2 regions of the Pseudomonas siliginis genome follow, and region 2 is predicted to be linked to the other one. Evidence: riboswitches for the same ligand, from Rfam matches in the RefSeq annotation. Region 2 holds a riboswitch; the other holds the start of a gene.

Region 1 (7,827 bases), 1.6 Mb from region 2:
TCTTCCCTATGAATGCATTCCTAAACATAGAGGAGGGCGCAGGCCCGATGGTTCAACTGCTCAACCGCGGGCTTCCTTTAACAGCACGGCGATGCCCGGATGATAGTTGCCCGCGTCGCTGTGCAATTTGCGATAGGCGTAGGGGAAATACCAGGCCACGGCGCAGGTGTGTTCCTTTTGCAGGTCGTCGACCATGTCCTGCAATTCTTCGGGGCTGGCGCTGTGCTGAGGTTTTTGCGGAGCAACAAAGAGGCAGCCGAGCTTGAGATCGCTGGCGTAGCTGATGCGCTTGGCATCAACGGTGATGTCGAGCAGGGCCTGGGTCAGGTTGAGGTTGTTGACCCGTGGCCAGCGTTGCGTGGCCTGAATGAACGCGCGGTCTTCGGCGCCGGCAATCAGCAGGTCGGCGCGAGCATTGCGTTCGCCTTCTTCGTTCTGTTTGCGCGTGGCCGTGTCGTTCAGCGTGACCATTTCAGCCATCCACGCCGCTGCCGCGAGCAGGCCGAGATTGGCTTTCTCGTCGTGCCAGTACGGCGTGTCGTTGTCGCCGCGTACAGTGTTGTAGCGATCGATACAGTCAAACCAGCGTTCCAGCACCGGGCGCAGAAATTCCAGGCGCGGGTTGCTGATGATCATGCCTTGCATCGTCGTCATCCTTATTGTTGTAGTGGGCTTTCGAAAAAAGCATGGCTCTTTGATATCACTTGTCGCAGTCTGGCACAAGATTGCCGCTGCACAATGGATCAGCGGCAGTTATTCGCGCGCAAAGCGCCTCTTCAATTGACGCTCCACCCCCAACCCTCTAACCTTCGCCGCTTGTTTCAGGTGCTCTGTGGCCCCGCGTCGACAGAGTGAAACAGGGAAGCCGGTGAGGGTGGTCTTCAAGCGAAGCCACGACGATCCCGGCGCTGCCCCCGCAACGGTAAATGAGTGAAAACTGCGCCTTGAGCCACTGCCTCGAAAGAAGCGGGAAGGCGCGCAGTCCGGCGAAACGCCGCTCATGAGCCCGGAGACCGGCCTGATCCATCTCAGCGGCATCACGGTGGGCGATGCCAGGCTTTTTGCCGTCTATTCTTGTGCCTGCCCGCCGTTATCCAGCCTCAACGGAGAGCTCCCCCCATGACTGATTCCCCCGAGCGTGACGAACGCCATCTGGCGCGCATGCAGCGCAAGAAGGCCGTGATCGACGAACGCATCGCCAGCTCGCCCGACGAATGTGGCCTGGTGCTGGTGCTGACCGGCAATGGCAAAGGCAAGAGCAGCTCGGCGTTCGGCATGCTCGCCCGCGCGATGGGCCACGGCATGCAGTGCGGCGTGGTGCAGTTCATCAAGGGCCGCAACAGCACTGGCGAGGAATTGTTTTTCCGCCGCTTCCCCGAGCAGGTGCGTTTCCACGTCATGGGCGAAGGCTTCACCTGGGAAACCCAGGATCGTCAGCGCGACATCGCCGCTGCGACCGCCGCTTGGGAAGTCTCGCGCGAATTGTTGCGCGACCCTTCGATCGGTCTGGTGGTGCTCGATGAATTGAACATCGCCCTCAAGCACGGCTACCTCGATCTCGATCAGGTGCTCAGCGATCTGCAAGCGCGCCCGCCGATGCAGCACGTGGTGGTCACCGGGCGCGGCGCCAAGCCGGAAATGATCGAGATGGGCGACACGGTCACCGAGATGGGCATGCTCAAGCACGCCTTTCAGGCCGGGATCAAAGCGCAGAAAGGCGTCGAACTTTGAAGCAACCACGTCACTGCCCGGCGGTGTTGATCGCCGCGCCGGCCTCCGGTCAGGGCAAGACCACCGTCACCGCCGCACTCGCCCGTTTGCATCGCAACCAAGGGCGCAAGGTGCGCGTGTTCAAATGCGGTCCGGACTTTCTCGACCCGATGATCCTCGAGCGCGCGAGCGGTGCGCCGGTGTATCAACTGGACATGTGGATGGTCGGCGAGCAGGAAAGTCGCCGGCTGTTGTGGGAAGCCGCCGCCGAGGCTGACCTGATTCTGATCGAGGGCGTGATGGGCCTTTTCGACGGCACGCCATCCAGCGCTGATCTGGCGCGCCACTTCGGTGTGCCGGTGCTCGGCGTGATCGATGGCACCGCCATGGCGCAGACCTTTGGCGCCTTGGCGCTGGGCCTGGCCAAGTATCAGCCGGACTTGCCGTTCGCTGGCGTGCTGGCCAACCGCGTCGGCACCTTGCGCCATGCGCAATTACTCGAAGGCAGCCTCACCGAAGGTCTGCGCTGGTACGGTGCGCTGTCCCGCGAAACCGGTATCGAATTGCCGAGCCGCCACCTCGGCCTGGTTCAGGCCAGCGAATTGAATGATCTGGATCTGCGCCTCGACGCGGCCGCCGATGCGCTGGCCAGCAGTTGCGAGGTCGCGCTGCCACCGGCCGTTGAATTCGCCGGGCCTGACGTCATCGCCGCCGAGCCTCTATTAAAAGGTGTGCGCATCGCCGTTGCCCGCGATGAAGCCTTTGCCTTCACCTATGGCGCCAGTCTCGATCTGCTGCGGGCGATGGGCGCCGAATTGCGCTTCTTCTCGCCGATTCGCGACACGCAATTGCCCGAGGCGGACAGCCTGTATCTGCCGGGCGGCTATCCAGAGTTGCATCACGTCGCGCTGGCGCAAAACGCCTCAATGCTGGCGGCGATCCGCGCGCACCATGCGGCGGGCAAGCCGTTGCTCGCCGAGTGTGGCGGCATGCTTTATCTGCTTGATTCGCTGACCGACGTGGAAGGCACCCGTGCTGAGCTGGTCGGTTTGCTCAAGGGCGAGGCGGTGATGCAGAAGCGTCTGGCGGCGCTGGCGTTGCAGGCGGTTGAGCTGCCGGAAGGTTCCTTGCGGGGGCATACGTATCACCATTCGCTGACTACAACCGAGCTGACGCCGATTGCCCGTGGGCTGAGTCCCAATGGCGGGCGCGGCGCTGAGGCGGTTTATCGCGAGGGGCGGATGACGGCGTCATATGTGCACTTTTATTTCCCGTCGAATCCGACTGCGATTGCGGCATTGTTTGCGCCAGATCGTGAGGCCGCCTTCGCGAGCAGGCTCGCTCCCACAATGGATGACCTGAACCCTGTGGGAGCGAGCCTGCTCGCGAAAGGGCCATGACCGACAACACATTCTCCGAAGCCGAGCGCGCAGCGGTCTACAAGGCCATCGCCGAGCGCCGCGACATGCGCCACTTCACCGGCGGCAGCGTCGAGCCGCAGTTGCTGCGTCGTCTGCTTGAAGCCGCTCATCAAGCGCCGAGCGTCGGCCTGATGCAGCCCTGGCGCTTCATTCGTATCAGCGATCGTGCTCTGCGCGGGCAGATCCGCGATCTGGTGGAAGAAGAGCGCATCCGCACCGCCGAAGCCCTTGGCGAGCGCAGCGATGAGTTCATGCAACTCAAGGTCGAAGGCATCAACGACTGCGCCGAAGTGCTGGTCGCAGCGCTGATGGACGATCGCGAAAAACACATTTTCGGTCGGCGCACGTTGCCGGAAATGGACATGGCCTCGTTGTCCTGCGCGATCCAGAATTTGTGGCTGGCCTCCCGCGCTGAAGGCCTGGGCATGGGCTGGGTCTCGCTGTTCGAACCGCAAGCCTTGGCGGATTTGCTCAAGTTGCCGGCCGGTGCCAAGCCGCTGGCGGTGTTGTGTCTCGGCCCGGTCAAGGAATTCTATCCGGCGCCGATGCTGGTACTTGAAGGCTGGGCGCAGGCGCGGCCGCTCAACGAGTTGCTGTACGAAAATTATTGGGGAGTGAGTCAATGAGTGTGGCGTTGCTGAGTGTCGCCGCGGTAGCGCTGGATGCGCTGCTCGGTGAACCGAAACGCTGGCATCCGCTGGTGGCGTTCGGCAATTTTGCCGGGCGCATCGAGCAACGCTTCAACGCCGGCGGTCGTGGCTGGCGCAGCCATGGCGTGACCGCGTGGGTGCTCGCGGTGCTGCCGCTGACTCTGCTCGCCACCGCATTTTCCTGGGCGCCCTATGTCGGCTGGATTGTCGAGATTCTCGCGCTGTATTGCGCACTCGGCATGCGCAGCCTCGGCGAACATGTCGCGCCGGTCGCGGCTGCGTTGCGCGCCGATGATCTGGACGAGGCGCGCAAGCGTGTCGGTTATCTGGTCAGCCGCCAGACCGATGAACTCGATAGCACTGCCGTGGCCCGTGCCGCCACTGAATCGGTGCTGGAGAACGGCAGCGATGCAGTGTTCGCTGCGCTGTTCTGGTTTGCCGTCGCCGGCGCGCCGGGCGTGGTCCTGTATCGCTTGAGCAATACCCTCGATGCGATGTGGGGTTATCGCAACGAACGCTTCGAACGTTTCGGCTGGGCGGCGGCGAAAATCGACGACGTGTTGAACTACATTCCTGCGCGTCTGGTGGCATTGACCTACGCGCTGCTCGGCAAGACCCGCCTCGCGCTGAAGTGCTGGCGCACCCAGGCGCCGCAGTGGGACAGCCCTAACGCCGGCCCGGTGATGGCGGCCGGTGCCGGTGCGCTCGGCGTCGAGTTGGGTGGACCGGCGATCTATCACGGCGAACTGCATGAGCGCCCACAACTGGGCGAAGGTGCGCCGGCGGATGCCGATTCCATTGACCGTGGCTGGCAATTGGTCCAGCGCGGCGTATGGTTATGGCTGCTGATGCTTTGCCTGGGGGCGGAATTTTATGCTTGAGCACGGTGGCCGGTTGCGCAAGGCTGCACTCGATTACGGGATTGCCGAAGCCGACTGGCTCGACCTGTCCAGCGGCCTCGCGCCATGGCCATTCCCGATCCCGGAAATCCCGCTGCGCGCCTGGGCGCGCTTGCCGGAAACCGACGACGGTCTGGAACAGGCCGCCTGCGATTACTACGGCGCCGCGCAGGTGTTGCCGGTGGCCGGCTCGCAAATGGCCATCCAGTTGCTGCCGCGTCTGCGCCGGGCCGGCAAGGTCGGCGTGTTGTCGCCGTGCTATGCCGAGCATGCCGAAGCCTGGCGGCGCAGCGGTTACATCGTCCGTGAAGTGCTCGAGCAGGAAGTCGAGTTCTTTCTCGACAGCCTCGATGTATTGGTGGTGGTCAATCCGAACAATCCGACCGGCCTCAGCCTGACCCCGGCACGCCTGCTCGACTGGCATGCGCGGCTGGCGCAACGCGGTGGCTGGCTGGTGGTCGACGAGGCGTTTATGGACAACACGCCGCAGCTGAGCCTGGCGCCCTATGCGCATCAGGTCGGGCTGGTGGTGTTGCGTTCGTTCGGCAAGTTTTTCGGTCTGGCCGGGGTGCGCCTCGGTTTCGTTCTGGCCGAGCGCAAGTTGCTCAAACTGCTCGCCGAACAGGTCGGGCCGTGGGCGGTGAGCGGGCCGACGCGGGTACTCGGTACGGCGTGCCTGCAAGACACCGAGGGCCATACCCGTCAGCGGATTCGCAGCGATGAAGCGAGCGAACGGCTGGCGGCGTTGCTGACCCGTTGCGGTTTTGCACCGCAGGGCGGCTGCGCGCTGTTTCAGTGGTTGATCACCGAGCACGCCGAAGCGCTGCACGAATTCCTCGCCCGGCGCGGCATCCTCCTGCGCCTGTTCAGCCACAACAGCAGTGTGCGTTTCGGCCTGCCAGCGGATGCCGCGCAAGCGCTGCGTCTCGAACAGGCTTTGCAAGCATTCGCCAAGGACCACCCATGACCACTCTGATGGTGCAAGGCACCACGTCTGATGCCGGCAAAAGCACGTTGGTGACGGCGTTGTGCCGCTGGGCCACTCGCCAGGGCGTGGCGGTGGTGCCGTTCAAACCGCAGAACATGGCGCTCAACAGCGCAGTCACCGCTGACGGCGGCGAGATCGGCCGCGCGCAGGCAGTGCAGGCGCAAGCGGCCGGTCTTGAACCGCACACAGACATGAACCCGGTGCTGCTCAAACCCAACAGCGACACCGGCGCGCAAGTGATCATTCATGGCCGCGCGGTGACGACGATGAACGCCGTCGCCTATCACGATTACAAGGCCATCGCGATGCAAGCGGTGCTCGCCTCGCACGAGCGACTCAGCGCTGCGTACTCGTTGGTAATGGTCGAAGGCGCCGGTTCGCCGGCGGAGATCAATCTGCGCGCCGGCGACATTGCCAACATGGGCTTTGCCGAGGCGGTGGATTGCCCGGTTTTGCTGATCGCCGACATCAATCGCGGCGGCGTGTTTGCGCATTTGGTCGGCACGCTGGAATTGCTTTCACCGAGTGAACAGGCGCGGGTCAAAGGCTTCATCATCAACCGCTTTCGCGGCGATATCGCCTTGTTGCAACCGGGCCTCGACTGGCTGGAGCAGCGCACTGGCAAACCGGTGGTCGGCGTCTTGCCCTACGTGATGGACCTGCACCTTGAGGCCGAGGACGGCATCGACCAACGCCAGGCCGACAAGGCCGAGCAGGTATTGAAAGTGGTGGTGCCGGTGCTGCCGCGCATCAGCAATCACACCGACTTCGACCCGCTGCGTCTGCATCCGCAGGTGGATCTGCAATTTGTCGGCCCGGGCCAGGCAATTCCCGCCGCCGATCTGATCATCCTGCCGGGCTCGAAGAGCGTGCGCAGTGATTTGACTTATCTACGCGCCAACGGCTGGGACGCTGCGATCAATCGGCATCTGCGCTACGGCGGCAAGGTGCTGGGGATTTGCGGCGGTCTGCAGATGCTCGGTGAGCAAGTACACGATCCGCTTGGGCTGGAAGGCGCTGCCGGCTCCAGCGCCGGTCTGGGGCTGCTGGCGTTCGAAACGCAACTCGAAGCCGAGAAGCAATTGCGCAACGTGCGCGGGCGGCTGGCGTTGGAAAGCGCCGCAGTCAGCGGTTACGAAATTCATGCTGGCGTAACCAGCGGACCGGCACTGGAAAACCCGGCGGTACATTTGGACGACGGTCGTTGCGATGGTGCGCAAAGTGCCGATGGTCAGGTGTTCGGCACCTATCTGCATGGCTTGTTCGAATCCCCCGAGGCGAGCGCGGCGTTGCTGCGCTGGGCCGGGTTGAGTGATGTGCAGGAAGTCGATTACCACGGCTTGCGCGAACGCGACATCGAGCGGCTGGCGGATCTGGTGGAGAAGCATCTGGATACCGGGCTGTTGCGGCAGCTCTGCGGGATTTGAGTTGTCTGGACTGGCCTCTTCGCGAGCAGGCTCGCTCCCACAGGGAACTGCGATCAACGGTGGGAGCGAGCCTGCTCGCGAAGGGGCCGGCTGCCTTACCACACTTTTTTGGATGAACCCATGCTCCAACTGATCCTCGGCGGCGCCCGCTCCGGCAAGAGTCGTCTGGCGGAAAAACTCGCCAGCGACAGCCATCTGGCGGTCACCTACATCGCCACCAGCCAACCGCTCGACGGCGAAATGAACCAGCGCGTCGCCCATCACCGCGCGCGCCGCCCGGTCGAATGGGCGTTGATCGAAGAGCCACTGGAACTGGCCCGCGTGCTGCGCGAATCCGCCGGCGCCGAGCGCTGCCTGCTGGTCGATTGCCTGACCCTGTGGCTGACCAATCTGCTCATGCTCGACGACGCCGAACGTCTCGCCGCCGAGCGTGAAGCGCTGCTCGACTGCCTGGCGTCGTTGCCGGGTGAAATCATTTTTGTCAGCAACGAGACCGGAATGGGTGTCGTGCCGCTGGGCGAATTGACTCGCCGCTATGTCGATGAAGCCGGTTGGCTGCATCAAGCTCTGGCCGAGCGTTGTCAGCGAGTTGTCCTGACCGTCGCCGGCCTGCCCCTGACTTTGAAAGGACCTGCGTTATGAGCCCGACCTGGTGGCTGAACCCGTGCAAAACCGTCAACTCGGACATCATCGCGCAAGCGACCGAGCGCCAGCAGCAACTGACCAAACCGG
Region 2 (7,827 bases):
CGCGAATGCCATCGTCGGTATCGGCCTGTTGCTCAACCACCGCGAGCGTCTGCGCGATAGTGCGCCGCGACATCTTGCCCAGCGTCCGACCGTCGAGCTGCACCTGACCTGCGCTCGGTTCGCGCAGGCCAGCGAGCAGTTTCAGCAGAGTGGATTTCCCCGACCCGTTCGGCCCGACAATGCCCAGGGTCTCGCCGCGCTGAACATCGAGGCTGACACCGTTGAGCAATTCGGCACCGCGCACTTTGAAGCCCACATCAGCACAACTCAAAACCGTGTTCATCGCGCCGATCTCCGGCCCACCAGAATCAGCGCGAACACTGGCGCGCCGACCAGCGCGGTAATCACGCCGACAGGAATCACCTGACCCTTGATCAGGGTGCGTGACAGCACATCGGCGGCGATCAGAAACACTGCGCCGCCCAACGCACTGGCCGGCAGCAGACGGGCATGGCCGGTGCCGAGCAACAACCGCGCGGCATGGGGAATCACCAGACCGACAAAGCCGATCGAGCCGACAATCGACACCATCACCGCCGTCACCAGCGCGGCGCAGCCAATCAACAGAATCTGCACACGTCGCACTGGAATGCCGAGAGACGCCGCCGAGTCCGCACCAAAGGTGAACGCATCCAGCGCCCGCCGATGCCACAGACAAACAACCAACCCCAACACCGCCACCGGCACCGCCAGCCCCACCGACGGCCAGCGCACGCCGCCGAGATTGCCCAACAGCCAGAACATGATCCCGCGCGCCTGTTCCGAGCTGGCCGAGCGGGTGATCAGAAAAGCGGTGAGGGCGTTGAACAGCTGCGAGCCGGCAATCCCGGCCAGAATGATCTGCCCGGTGCCGCTGGCCGAGCCGCTGACTCGCGCCAACAGGATCACCAGTGCGAAAGCGGTCACCGCGCCGGCAAAAGCACCGACCGACAATGAAATCGCCCCGGCACCGACGCCGAGCAGGGCGACCATCACCGCGCCGGTCGAGGCGCCAGCAGAAATTCCCAGCAGATACGGATCGGCCAACGGATTGCGCAGCAGCGACTGCAGGATTACGCCACAGGTCGCCAGACCGGCGCCGCAGGCCGCCGCGACCAGCGCGCGGGTCAGGCGATAGTTCCAGACAATGCCTTCGTCGATCGGGTCGAGCACATAACCGGCGCCCCACAGCTTGTTGGCCAGCACCTGCAACACCACGCTCGGCTCGATCGAAGTCTCACCAATGGCCACGCCGCCGATCAGCGCGACCGACAGCGTCAACAGCACCAGCAGCAAACGGATCAGGCGTCTGCTCATTGCGACAGGTCGTAGCCGTTGATGGCGCTGGCCAGTTGTTCGAGGCCGTCGAAGGTGCGCAGGCTGGCCTGCATGGCCATGGCGTCAAGGATGATGATGCGGTTGTGCTTGACCGCGTCCATGTTGCGCGTCACCGGATCACTGCGCAGGAAGGCGAGTTTCTTCTGATAGTCGTCCGCCGGGAAACGTCGACGATCCATGCGCGCAATCACCAGAAACGTCGGGTTGGCCTTGGCGATGGTTTCCCAGCCGACGGTTGGCCATTCTTCATCGGACTCGACGACGTTGCGCACGCCGAGGGTGCTGAGCATGAAATCGGGAACGCCTTTGTGCCCGGCCACGAACGGCTCGATGTCCATCTCGGCGCTGGAGAACCATACCAGGGCGCTGACGTCTTTGCGCTGCTGGTTTTTCGCGGTGGCGATCGACTGCGCGAGGCTGGCTTTGAGCTGCTCATTGAGCTGTTCGCCACGCGCCTGCACGTCGAAAATCGCCGCCAGTTGGCTCACGCTTTTGTAGATGCTGTCGATGCGAAACGGTGCCAGCCGCGTCCCGTCCGAACCGACGAGGTTGTCCTTGGCTTCGCAATCGGAGGGCAGCAGATAGGTCGGAATCTTCAGTTCATGAAACTGCTCGCGGGTGCCGACCGCGCCTTGCGGGCCGACCATCCATTCCAGCTCGACGGCAACCAGCTCCGGGCGTTTGGCGATCACCGCTTCGAAACTCGGCTCGTTATCGGCGAGGCGCTCGATCGTGTCGTTCTGCGCTTTGTATGTGCCCAGCACGTCGTTGAACCACAGTGAGGTGCCGACGACTTTGTCGCCCAGACCCAAGGCATAGAGCATTTCCGTGCCGGCCTGGCCGATGGTCACCGTGCGCGCAGGTGCGTGTTGAAAGGTCAGGCTGCTGCCACAGTTTTCGACGGTCAGCGGATACGCAGTCGGCGCCGCTTGCGCCAGGGCGCAAAGGCTCAGAGCGGTGAGCAGGGTGGCAACGCGGGGCAGCAGCATGGGGCAGTCTCCAAGGGAACCGTACGGGAGCGGGCGGGTACGGTTTGGAAACACACCTCGGGCGCGGTCGTGGAAACTGCGCAAGGCCGGCACGGGGAAAATGCGCACGGCACGATGTCCTTCCCGGACACCCCGCCGGTTGGTCAGTCACTGTGCCGGCAGGTCTCCTGACTGATGCGTCATCGCCACGCTCCGGCCTTCCCGGGGTTCACCCAGTGGCAGTCGAGGAGCAGGCTCGGCACCTACAGTTGCGGGGGCAGTTCCGATTGATGCGTGGAGCACCTCGGATTCCCTATTAATTCCGTGTGGAAACCGGCGCGGGCATGGTAGTCGATCAGGCCGCTGATGGGGAGCCGAATCTGCTTCGGCAGCTCCTGCACGGGTGCGTGTTTGCGTGGCGGAGCGTTTGCAATCCGAGGGTAAGCTTGGCTAGTATACGATCCATATACATTTCGTATCGGATATAGACATGGGCATCGTAAAGATTTCAGAGGACATGCACGAGAATCTGCGCATCTCCAGCAACGCCCTCAGCCGCTCGATCAACGCGCAGGCTGAGCACTGGATGCGCATCGGCATGCTCGCCGAGCTGCATCCCAATCTCGACCACAGCGCCATTTGCCGCCTGCTGATCCGCGCCGAACAGAATGGTGGGCTGGATCTGCAACAACTGACTCAGGAAGCCGTCAGCGCATGAGAAACCAGATCAAGATCAACACCCCGGCCGACATCGAAAAATCCCGCGCCGCCGGCAAACTCGCCGCTGAAGTGCTGGCAATGCTGGTGCCGCATGTGAAGGCTGGCGTGACCACCGATGAGCTGGATCGACTGTGCAACGATTACATCGTCAATGTGCAGAAGGCGGTGCCAGCCAATGTCGGTTATCACGGCTTTCCGAAAACCGTCTGCGCGTCGGTCAACGATGTGGTGTGCCACGGGATTCCATCGGGTACGCCATTGAAAGACGGCGACATCGTCAACCTCGACATCGCGGTGATCAAGGACGGCTGGTTCGGCGATACCAGTCGCATGTATGTGGTGGGCGAGGCGACTCCTGAAGCGCAGCACCTGATCAAGACCACCTACGAAGCCATGTGCGCAGGCATCCGTGCAGTGAAGCCGGGCGCAACGCTGGGCGATATCGGTCACGCGATCCAGAGCCTGGCGGAGGCGGAGGGCTTCAGTGTGGTACGCGAATACTGCGGCCATGGCATCGGCAAGGTCTATCACGATGAACCGCAGATCCTGCATTACGGCTTTCCCAATCAGGGCCTGAAGCTCAAGGCCGGGATGATTTTCACCGTGGAACCGATGCTCAATGCCGGCAAACGCCATGTGAAGAACATGCCGGATGGCTGGACCGTATTGACCAAGGATGGCTCGTTGTCGGCGCAGTGGGAGCATATGGTCGCGGTGACGGAGAGCGGGTTCGAAGTGCTGACGGCTTGGCCGGATGAGATTGAAGGGTACCGGGCCATTGGCTAATACCGTGTCGCCTGCTTGCCCTCACCCTAGCCCTCTCCCAATGGGAGAGGGGACTGACCGAGGTGTTGTTGCGAGATACGCCGACGTGCGATACCGAGTCGAACTTACATTTTGAACAGCATGAAGATCGGCTCCCTTTCCCCCTCGCCCCCCGTGGGGGAGAGGGCTGGGGTGAGGGGGTAGATCCAACTGACTCAGCGCAATCAGTGAGCCCCGGCAGCCTTGTTCAAGTCGCTCTCGGTCCACTCGGTATAAACACAAGCATCCGCCGTCGCCCAGCGCACCCGTACCGGATCGCCGGCCTTGAGCGGCATGCCCGCTGCCGATAGCGCTTTCACCGTCATCGACGTCCCGCCCGCAGTCACCACGCTGCACGTCTGGCTTTCACCGAGAAACAACACCTCCACAACGTTCGCCGATACTTCATTCCAGCCCGCCGCCAGCGGCTCATCCAGCGCCTGCTGCGTGCTCAGCGCCAAGGCCTTTTCCGGACGCACCATCAGCAGCACATCCTGATCAGTGTGCAACCCGGACGTCAGCCGAATCGACAACGACTGGCCCTCGAAACTCGCTGCTGCATTGCCTTGCGCCTTGAGCTTGAGGAAGTTCGAATTACCCAGAAACGACGCGACAAATGCATTGGGCGGATTCTGGTAAAGGTCATAACCACTGCCCAGACCAACGATTTTGCCGTGGCTGAAAATCGCGATGCGTTGCGACAGACGCATGGCTTCTTCCTGGTCGTGGGTCACGTAGACGATGGTGATGCCCAGGCGCCGGTGCAGCTGGCGCAGTTCATCCTGCAAGTCTTCGCGCAGCTTCTTGTCCAGCGCACCGAGCGGTTCGTCCATCAGCAGAATGCGCGGCTCGTAAACCAAGGCGCGAGCGATGGCAACCCGTTGTTGCTGGCCGCCAGACAGTTGCGAAGGGCGGCGATGGGCGAACTGTTCGAGCTGCACCAGCTTCAACATCGCATCGACGCGTTTTTCACGCTCGGCCGCAGCCAATTTGCGAATGGCCAGAGGGAAGGCGATGTTGTCGCGTACCGACAGATGCGGGAACAGCGAGTAACGCTGAAAGACCATGCCGATGTCGCGCTTGTGCGGCGGCACGTTGACCAGTGATTGGCCGTTGACGAGGATCTCGCCGCTGCTCGGTGTTTCAAAACCGGCGAGCATCGACAGCGTGGTGCTTTTGCCCGAGCCGCTGGAGCCCAGGAACGTGAGGAATTCACCGTCCTTGATGTCCAGCGAGATATTGTCGACGGCAGCGAAATCGCCGTAGTGCTTGTTCAGGTTGCGCAGGCTGACCAGGGGTTTGTCGCTCTGCTGGGATGCGTCTTTGATCACGGCACTCATGTCGTACTCCTGGGCGCTCAGGCGCTGATTTCGTTGCGCCGGCGCAGGGCGGCGGCGATCACCATGACCAACACTGACAGGCCGATCAGCAGCGTCGAAGCGACGGCGATCACCGGGGTCAGGTCCTGGCGCAGGGTGGTCCACATTTTCACGGGAAGGGTTTGCAGAGTCGGGCTTGCCATCATCACGCTGAGCACCACTTCGTCCCACGAAACGAGAAAGGCGAAGAGGGCGCCGGCGACCATGCCCGGACGAATCGCCGGGAACGTCACCTTGAACACCGCTTGCAAGCGCGAGGCACCGCAGATCACCGCCGCGTCTTCAATCGACTGATCGAACAGCTTCAGCGAGTTGATGATCGAGATGATGGTGAACGGCAGCGCGACGATCACATGGCTGACGACGAAGGCGAACATCGTTCCGGTGTAGCCGAGCTTGAGAAACAGCGCGTACACCGCCACGGCAATGATCACCAGCGGCACGATCATCGGCAGGGTGAACAGGCCGTAGAGCATCTCGCGGCCGGGAAAGCGTCCGCGCACCAGCGCAAACGCGGTCGGCAAACCGAGCGCCACAGCGCAGATGGTGGTCAGCACGGCGACCTTGAGGCTGGCGGCAGCGGCGTTCATCCAGTCGGGATTGGAGAAGAACTGGCCGTACCATTTCAGCGTCCAGCCTGGTGGCGGGAACACCAGCCACTGCGAGGAGCCGAACGACAGCAGCACGATGAACACGATCGGCAACAGCAGGAACAGGCCGATCAGCCCAGTCGTAGCGTAGAGGCCGAAACGCATGCGCCGGCTCATGGCATTGGGGGTCAGGAGCATGTCGGCTTACCTCGCGTTACTGGCGCCAACCGGGGATTCCGGTTGAAGCTTCAGGTAGAAGTAGAACAACACCAGGGTGATTGCGATCAGCAACGCGGCGCCGGCGCTGGCCAGGCCCCAGTTGAGGAACGATTGCACCTGCTGAATGATGAACTCCGGCAGCATCATGTTCTGCGCCCCGCCGAGCAGTGCCGGGGTGACGTAGTAACCGAGCGACATCACGAACACCATCAAACCACCGGAGGCCAGACCCGGCCGGCACAGCGGCAGGAACACCCGGAAGAAGTTGGTCCACGGGCTGGCGCCACAGATCGAGCCGGCCTGCAGGATCATCGGGTCGATGGCCTGCATGGTCGCCTGCAACGGCAGTACGATGAACGGGATCATGATGTAGCTCATGCCGATCACCACGCCCGTCAGGTTGTGCACCATCTCCAGCGGTTGATCGATGATGCCCATGGCCATCAAGGTCTTGTTGATCACGCCCGAGGCTTGCAGCAACACCAGCCACGAATAGGTGCGGGCGAGCAGGCTGGTCCACATCGACAGCAGCACGATGTTGAGGATCCAGCGCCCCCAGCCGCGCGGCACCAGGGTGATCGCCCAAGCCAGCGGAAAGCCCAGCAGCAGGCTGAACAGCGTCACCAGCCCGGCCACCGAGAAGGTGTTGAGCAGCACTCGCGCATAGGCCGAGTTGGCGAACAACTGTTCGTAGTTGCCGAGACCAGGCACAGGTTCCAGCACACCGCGCAACAGCAGGCCAATCAACGGCGCGAGAAAGAACAGGCCGAGGAACAGCAGCGCCGGGACGAGGTTGCCGGCGCCGCGCCAGCGTTGCTTGAGGGCCGGACCGGCAGCGCCGGCGGCGCTCCCGGTGGCAGTGGAAGGACGAGGCGCAGTGGCCGCGATTTTCATTTGACCAGCCATTCGTTCCACCGTGTCGCGATAGCCGGACCGTTCTTGGCCCAGTAAGCGAAATCAAGGGTGATCTGATCCTTGGCGTAAGCCGTCGGCAGGTTGGGAGCCAGCGTCGAATCCAGACGCTCCACACTGTCGAGGTTGACCGGCGCGTAGGCGGTCAGGTTGGAGAAGTCGGCCTGGCCTTTGGCGCTGCTGGCATTGGCGAGGAACTTCATCGCCGCATCTTTGTTTTTCGAGCCTTTGGGAATGACCAGAATGTCGGCCATGACCAGGTTCTGCTTCCAGCTCACGCCGACCGGTGCGCCGTCTTCCTGCAAGGCGTGCACCCGACCGTTCCAGAACTGGCCCATGCTCGCTTCGCCGGACGCCAGCAGTTGCTGCGACTGCGCGCCGCCGCCCCACCAGACGATGTCTTTCTTGATGGTGTCGAGTTTCTTGAAGGCGCGATCCAGATCCAGCGGGTAGAGCTTGTCAGCCGCAACGCCGTCGGCCAGTAGCGCCAGTTCGAGCACGCCGGGGCTTGGCCATTTGTACAGGGCGCGCTTGCCCGGGTAGGTCTTGGTGTCGAACAGCGCGCTCCAGTCCTGCGGCTTGTTGGCGCCGAGCTTGCCTTCGTTGTAGCCGAGGACAAAGGAGAAGAAGAACGAACCGACGCCGTGATCGCTGACAAAGCGCGGGTCGATCCTGTCGCGCTGGATCACTTTGAAATCGAGGGGTTCGAGCAGGCCTTCGGCAGCGGCGCGCAGGGCGAAATCGGCTTCGACATCGACCACGTCCCACTGCACGTTGCCGCTTTCGACCATGGCCTTGAGTTTGCCGTAGTCGGTGGGGCCGTCCTGGACGACGGTGATGCCGCTGGCCTTGCTGAACGGATCGGCCCAGGCCTGTTTCTGCGCATCCTGGGTGCTACCGCCCCAGCTGACAAAATTC

What was found. Region 2 has a riboswitch for cobalamin ahead of NF676_RS15545 (ABC transporter substrate-binding protein). Riboswitches for the same ligand answer to the same signal wherever they lie in the genome.
Region 1: another riboswitch for cobalamin. It lies ahead of cobO (cob(I)yrinic acid a,c-diamide adenosyltransferase); the one in region 2 lies ahead of NF676_RS15545 (ABC transporter substrate-binding protein).

The regions. Positions count from the first base shown of each region.
Region 1 is NZ_CP099598.1:1,806,632-1,814,458, forward strand. Features, by position in the region: gene NF676_RS08565 (hypothetical protein) at 61-645, opposite strand; cobalamin riboswitch at 807-1,036, shown strand; gene cobO (cob(I)yrinic acid a,c-diamide adenosyltransferase) at 1,120-1,731, shown strand; gene NF676_RS08575 (cobyrinic acid a,c-diamide synthase CobB) at 1,728-3,110, shown strand; gene bluB (5,6-dimethylbenzimidazole synthase) at 3,107-3,757, shown strand; gene cbiB (adenosylcobinamide-phosphate synthase CbiB) at 3,754-4,662, shown strand; gene cobD (threonine-phosphate decarboxylase CobD) at 4,655-5,647, shown strand; gene NF676_RS08595 (cobyric acid synthase) at 5,644-7,095, shown strand; gene cobU (bifunctional adenosylcobinamide kinase/adenosylcobinamide-phosphate guanylyltransferase) at 7,216-7,737, shown strand; gene cobT (nicotinate-nucleotide--dimethylbenzimidazole phosphoribosyltransferase) at 7,734-7,827, shown strand, end outside.
Region 2 is NZ_CP099598.1:3,380,825-3,388,651, reverse strand. Features, by position in the region: partial or broken gene NF676_RS15555 (ABC transporter ATP-binding protein) at 1-187, opposite strand, end outside; gene NF676_RS15550 (FecCD family ABC transporter permease) at 280-1,296, opposite strand; gene NF676_RS15545 (ABC transporter substrate-binding protein) at 1,293-2,306, opposite strand; cobalamin riboswitch at 2,447-2,638, opposite strand; gene NF676_RS15540 (ParD-like family protein) at 2,776-3,003, shown strand; gene map (type I methionyl aminopeptidase) at 3,000-3,791, shown strand; gene NF676_RS15530 (ABC transporter ATP-binding protein) at 3,995-5,149, opposite strand; gene NF676_RS15525 (ABC transporter permease) at 5,167-5,976, opposite strand; gene NF676_RS15520 (ABC transporter permease) at 5,983-6,891, opposite strand; gene NF676_RS15515 (ABC transporter substrate-binding protein) at 6,888-7,827, opposite strand, start outside.